Regions from separate parts of the Bacillus sp. TCT6 genome, predicted to be linked through region 2. Evidence: a T-box and tRNA genes for the amino acid it is inferred to sense, from the RefSeq annotation. Region 2 holds a T-box; the other holds one or more tRNA genes.
The links. The T-box of region 2 lies ahead of argS (arginine--tRNA ligase). A T-box ahead of a tRNA ligase gene usually reads a tRNA of that ligase, here a tRNA-Arg.

Region 1: it encodes a tRNA-Arg, which carries the amino acid that the T-box ahead of argS (arginine--tRNA ligase) is inferred to sense. The anticodon was not compared.

Annotation. Positions count from the first base shown of each region.
Region 1 is NZ_JBVYHX010000001.1:4,136,462-4,139,875, forward strand. Features, by position in the region: gene AC0ONG_RS21095 (PH domain-containing protein) at 133-747, shown strand; gene AC0ONG_RS21100 (hypothetical protein) at 837-1,037, opposite strand; tRNA gene AC0ONG_RS21105 (tRNA-Arg) at 1,584-1,657, opposite strand; tRNA gene AC0ONG_RS21110 (tRNA-Gly) at 1,659-1,732, opposite strand; gene AC0ONG_RS21115 (metallophosphoesterase) at 1,841-2,344, opposite strand; gene AC0ONG_RS21120 (XTP/dITP diphosphatase) at 2,358-2,966, opposite strand; gene rph (ribonuclease PH) at 2,978-3,414, opposite strand, start outside.
Region 2 is NZ_JBVYHX010000001.1:1,855,333-1,858,746, forward strand. Features, by position in the region: gene AC0ONG_RS09545 (BrxA/BrxB family bacilliredoxin) at 48-482, shown strand; gene AC0ONG_RS09550 (class I SAM-dependent methyltransferase) at 532-1,308, shown strand; T-box leader at 1,349-1,563, shown strand; gene argS (arginine--tRNA ligase) at 1,609-3,297, shown strand.

The sequences.
Region 1 (3,414 bases), 2.3 Mb from region 2:
GATCAAAATAATTATGCGTTACTTTTCTTAACTTACCTTCAGATATTTTCGTATTACAAGAAAACAAAAAATGAAAATCATGTTAATATATTTTTGTACAATTAAGAATTTAATTTACAAGGGGGATTATATATGTTCAAAAAAGTAGCTGCCGATGTTTTAGGGTTAAGCGATGTAGGTTCTGTCATTACACCGAAAGATTACGATAAAGTTGATGCTGATGATTACGTGATGCACGAAGATGGAGAGAAAATTTATTTTCTAATTAAATCCAAATCAGATGAATATTGCTTCACAAACAAAGGATTACTCCACCTAGATGGTACAAGCGCAACAAGTAAAAAACGCACACTGCGCCGCTATAGCTATAGTAAATATCAAATTAAAAACGTAGCACTTGAAACTGCAGGAACGATTGATTTAGATATAGAAATTAAGTTTCAAATGGGAGATGAGCATTACTCAATTGATGTTCATAAAAAACATATTGAAGAATTAAAAGATTTATATAAGGCTTTACTTAAAATTGAAGAAATTTCATACGACAACGACATTACTTTACAATATGCACATAAAAGTTTAGATATGGCATCTAATGCTTTCAGCCGTATTTCAAACGCACAAGTAAACTTAGCAGAGCAATTTAAAGAGATGAACGAGATTGCCTTTAACTGGCTTGTTGATACGAAGAAACAATACAATGTGAAAGATTATGGTTTTGTATTTGAGAAGTTTATTAATAACTAATTTAAAACAAAAAACCTTGTTATCAAAAGATAACAAGGTTTTTTTAGCGTCCCAGGAGAGATTCGAACTCCCGCTCCGCCCATTCCGTACTATTTTATATATTTTGATCGCAGTCTTAATATATCTTCTCCTTCGCGAATGCCTGCCGATCCCTTCCTCACATTTTTTACGACAGTCCAATTCGGATTAGTTTCATCACCGATGTTCTGTACTGTAAAGTTGCCGTCACCATATTTCCGTTGACCTTCTGCCAATTTCTCCGTTAAATCATTCTCTTTTGTTCTCGCCATCTTTGCGCCATCTCCCTTTTTATACAACCTTCTTAAACTGTCCAACTAATCACACGTCCAGTCAATTGGAGATTCTCGTTTTCCGCTTCTATTAATTGTAACACACTATCAGGGATAAGTTCCGATAACGGCTACTCAATCACACTAGAATGGTAAAAACTTTTATAACATTGCAAGTGAACAATTAGGAGAATCTGGATATGGATTTGAGTTCTACCATAAGCCTATTGATTCTTTAAATTAAATATGAGGAACAGGGCGCATAAAGTGTAACTTTAATCAACCCTCACCAATCGGACTTTTACGGACAGCCCGACCCCACCTAACTTCTTTGCTTCCGCTGAATTTTGAGGTGGGGGTCTTACTGCCCGGCAAATAGCGGGATAAACGGCGCTCTTTTTATTTAAGAAAAAGAAGTACATATGCAACTGCTTAATATCGAAGGAAAGGTCGCAGATATTAAGAATGAACTACACTTATAACCCAAACATCAATTTTTAGACAAACAAAAACCTTGTTATCAAAAGATAACAAGGTTTTTGTTAGCGTCCCAGGAGAGATTCGAACTCCCGACCGTACGCTTAGAAGGCGTATGCTCTATCCGGCTGAGCTACTGGGACATGGAGCGGGTGAAGAGAATCGAACTCTCGACCAGAGCTTGGAAGGCTCTTGTTTTACCACTAAACTACACCCGCATATGTTATTTTCTTTTCTTCGTTAGCGCCGTTGCCCTATCGACAATATTTATTATATGTATAACCATACATAAAGTCAACACCTTTTTTAAAAGAGGATAAATTTTATTATCCTCTTTTAAAAACTGCTTGTTCAACTAGTTGTCCGTCTAATGTTTCAAAACGAACTTCCATTTGATTTTCATCCATTTCTAATACAGCAAATGTCTTTTCTACACGCTGACGTGGTAATAAAATACTGCCTGGATTAATAAATAAAACGCCGTCGATTAATTCCGCACCTAATACGTGAGAATGTCCGAAGCATGCAACTTGCGCTCCTACTTCTTCCGCATGGTACGCTAGCGTTTGTAATGTCATTTTCACATTATGGCGATGTCCATGCACAACTAAGAAGCGAATTCCATTTACATCAGTTACAATTTCATCTTGAAAGTTAGCATAATCACAGTTTCCTTTTACAACACGGAAACCTTGCATTTCTTCATGAGCAGGCGTTAGCTCTGAATCACCGCAATGAATCATGATATCTACTTTCCCTTCATATTTCTTTTTCAACTGCTGTAATTCCTTCACAGAGCTATGACTATCGCTTACGATTAAAGCTTTCATCATACTCTCTCCCTTATTCTCCTAAAAACCATTCCGGGATTTTTTCTTCTAACTTACGAAGAGCACGACCACGGTGGCTAATAGCATTTTTCTCATCTGAACTTAATTCCGCCATTGCTTTTTTGTATTCTTCCACATAAAAGATCGGATCGTATCCAAAACCATTTTCTCCGCGGCGTTGTTCTAAAATAAATCCTTCACATGTCCCATTTACAATGACAGGCTTTTTATCACCTTCAGGGAAAGCAACTGCTAATGCACAATAGAAACGTGCTTTACGCTTTTCAAAGTCAATGCCATTTAATTCTTGTAACACTTTATCGATATTTGCTTGATCATTTTTCGGTTCACCAGCAAAACGCGCTGAATACACTCCTGGTTTTCCGTTTAAAGCATCTACAATAAGACCCGAATCATCCGCAATTACGATCGAATTCAGCTGTCTACTCAAACTATCCGCTTTTAAGATCGCATTTTCTTCAAATGTTTCACCTGTTTCTTCAACTTCTTCAATATGAGGAAAATCGTGTAATGATTTTACTTCTAAATCAAATCGCTCAAATAACTCAGCAAACTCACGTACTTTACCCATATTTTTTGTCGCTACAACAACTTGTTTCATACTTTCCACCTCTACTCTATATGAGATACGATGTCGCCTAAAGCTTCTTTTTGCATATCAATCAGTTGGAAAATGCCTTTTTCCGCAGCATCAAGTAGTTCATTTAACTGCGCTCTACTAAACGTCGCTTCTTCTCCAGTTCCTTGCACTTCAACAAATTGGCCTTTTCCAGTCATAATCACGTTCATATCAACGTCTGCTTTAGAATCTTCTGCATAGTTTAAATCTAAAACAACACCTTGCTCTTCAACAATCCCTACTGACGTTGCTGCTAAATAATCTTTTACTGGAATTTTAGATACTTTTTCTGCTTGTAATAACTTCTCAAAAGCTAGTACCATCGCTACATATGCACCTGTAATAGACGCTGTTCTCGTTCCACCATCTGCTTGGATAACATCACAGTCAATCCAAACTGTTCTCTCGCCAAGCGCTTCTAAATCAACTA
Region 2 (3,414 bases):
GCGTGATATGATGAATTTGGAATGAAAGTTGAAGGAGAGATTACAAGATGTCAAATGCTTATGAAGAATACATGCGCCAAATGGTAATCCCAATGCGCCAAGAGTTAGTGCGTTCTGGGTTTGAAGAGTTAACTACAGAAGAAGCTGTAACAGAATTTATGGAAAATACATCAGGTACAACTTTAGTAGTTGTAAACTCTGTTTGTGGTTGTGCAGCTGGTTTAGCACGTCCATCAGCAGGTCAAGCGGTTGTTCGTGCTGAAAAACAACCTGATCATCTTGTAACTGTATTCGCAGGTCAAGATAAAGATGCTACCGCAAAAATGCGTGAATACTTCGGAGAAATCCCTCCATCTTCACCATCTATGGCATTATTAAATGGAAAAGAAGTTGTTCACTTCATTCACCGTCATGAAATTGAAGGTGCAACTATGGACGAAATTATTACGAACTTAGAGCAAGCTTTCGAAAAGAATTGCTAAAGAAGGGGGAGAGTAAATCTCCCTCTTTTCTTTATATAGAGGTGAAACAATGATCGTAACAACAGCAGGAAGAACGAATAAAGAAATGACAGATTATGCAAAGCAGGTAGCCGCAGAATTAAATCGTTCATTCGTTAAACGTAATGACATACCAGTACATAAGCTGCATGAGCAGTATGAACAAGATGTGCTTGTCGTAGGGAAGAACCGATTAGCTATTTATCCGAAAGGTACGGAAGAATCGTTTTTCTTTCATCCGAACTCAGCGATGTTTCGTGTAAAAAGGTTAATGCGTGGAGAACACGATCCGTTTGTACAAGCCACGCAATTAGAGAGAGGAATGACAGTGTTAGATTGTACGCTCGGGATGGCATCAGATAGTATTGTAGCTAGTTATGTTGTTGGTGAAAGCGGAAAAGTAACAGGACTTGAAGGCAATGAGTATATGGCTTATATTATGGAAAATGGTTTGAAAACATGGTCTTCATCCGTTTCTGAAATTGATGAAGCAATGCAAAGAATTCAAGTAAAGCAAACGGAGCATTTTTCATTTTTAGCGCAATGTGAAGACAATAGTTACGATGTCGTTTACCTTGATCCGATGTTTGAAGAAACTGTCATAGAATCCGACGGAATTAAAGGATTAAAACACTTCGCTTTGTATCATGATATTACTGACGAAACAATTGCGGAGGCAAAACGAGTGGCGAGAAAACGTGTCGTTTTAAAAGATCATTTTCGTAGTTCTAGATTTGAAAAACACAATTTTTATGTATACAAAAGAAAAAGTGCTAAGTTTCACTTTGGTGTAATTGACCCTTGCTAATTGTTTGAAAAGATGTATAATAAGCAATAATTAATTAAATATACTGTCTGTGATGAAGAGAGTAGTCTTTTTTAGAAGGAAAGCGAGCTAGGGATGGTGTGAGCCTAGTACGGAAGAAAAAGATGAAGCGCACTTCGGAGATGCTTCTTGAACGAATAGTAGAGAAAGCCGAGGCCCCCTGTCCTCGTTATAAACGGGAAAGTGGTTCGTAACGAACAACAAGGGTGGTACCACGGGTTAAAACTCGTCTCTTTTTTAGAGACGAGTTTTTTGTGTTTTAAAAAATAAGGAGGTTGTATCATGGATTATAAAATGCAGTTTGCGGAAAGTTTATCTAATATTTTCACGAATGAATTAACGCAAAAACAAATTTTAGATTTAATTGAAACACCGAAACAAGATGAATTTGGAGATGCAGCGTTCCCATGCTTTTCATTAGCGAAGCAATATAAAAAAGCACCAGCTCTTATCGCAAAGGAAGTTGCTGAGAAATTAAATAATCCGTTTTTTATGAAAGTAGAAGCCGTTGGTCCTTATGTAAATGTATTTTTCAATCGTGAAACTGTAAGTGATGCAGTATTAAAAACAGTTTTAGCGGAGAAAGAAGAGTTCGGTCAAAACCACTTTGGCTGTGAAAAAACAGTAGTAATTGATTATTCCTCTCCTAATATCGCGAAACCTTTTTCGATGGGGCATTTACGTTCTACAATGATAGGAAATTCGCTGAAACATATCGCTGAAAAATGTGGCTATGAAGTTGTAGGGATTAATTATATAGGAGATTGGGGAACACAGTTTGGAAAGTTAATTACGGCTTATAAAAAATGGGGAAATGAAGCAGTAGTTAAAGAAGATCCAATACGTGAGCTATTTAAGTTATATGTCCAATTCCATGAAGAGGTAAAAGACGACGAAGAACTAGAAGAAGAAGGACGTGCTTGGTTTAAGAAATTAGAAGAAGGTGATGAAGAAGCGGTAGAGCTTTGGAATTGGTTCCGTCATGAGTCCCTTAAAGAATTTTCTCGCATTTATGAACTTCTCGGTGTTGAATTTACTAATTTTCAAGGAGAAGCATTTTATAATAACTTAATGGAAGATTTTATTGGGATTTTAGAAGAGCATGATTTGCTTGAAGAATCAGAAGGCGCATTAGTCGTTAATTTAGAAGAAGAAGGAATGCCGCCCTGCTTAATTAGAAAATCAGATGGTGCGACGATTTATGCAACGCGTGACTTAACAGCAGCTTTATATCGTCAAAACACTTATGGGTTTGATAAAGCGCTATATGTTGTTGGTCCAGAACAAAGCTTACATTTCAATCAATTTTTCACTGTATTAAAAAAACTTGGCTATACTTGGGTTGATGGTATGGAACACGTACCGTTTGGCTTCATTTTAAAAGATGGTAAGAAAATGTCGACACGTAAAGGAAGAGTTATTTTACTCGAAGAAGTACTTGAGGAAGCAATTGAACTTGCAAAACAAAATATTGAAGAGAAAAACCCAAACTTAAAACAGAAAGAAGAAGTAGCAAAGCAAGTCGGTGTAGGGGCAGTTATTTTCCACGATTTAAAAAATGAGCGTATGCACAATATTGAATTCTCATTAGAAAACATGCTGAAATTTGAAGGAGAAACAGGCCCGTACGTACAGTACACACATGCACGTGCTTGCTCTATTTTAAGAAAAGAAAGTGTAGAATTTGAAACATGTACGTTTGCTTTAAAAGATGATCATAGCTGGAGTGTCGTAAAATTACTTAATAAATTCCCTCAAGTAATTGAAGCAGCTTTCAATAAAAATGAGCCATCAATCATTTCGAAATATGTATTAGATGTAGCACAATCATTCAATAAATATTACGGTAATGTTCGTATATTAGAAGAGAGCGAAGAAAAAGACAGCAGACTCGCATTGGTTTATGCTGTGACGGTTGTACTAAAAGAAGGATTACGTTTACTTGGGGTGGAGGCACCTGAGGAGATGTAGCATAAAAGGTGTATGTATCATTACAGATATGTATGCCTTTTTATTTGGTATAGGAGCCATGTAAGTAGTAATCTCACTTTATTAAACTAATTTCTGGGGGAATTAAAATGTAGGAAT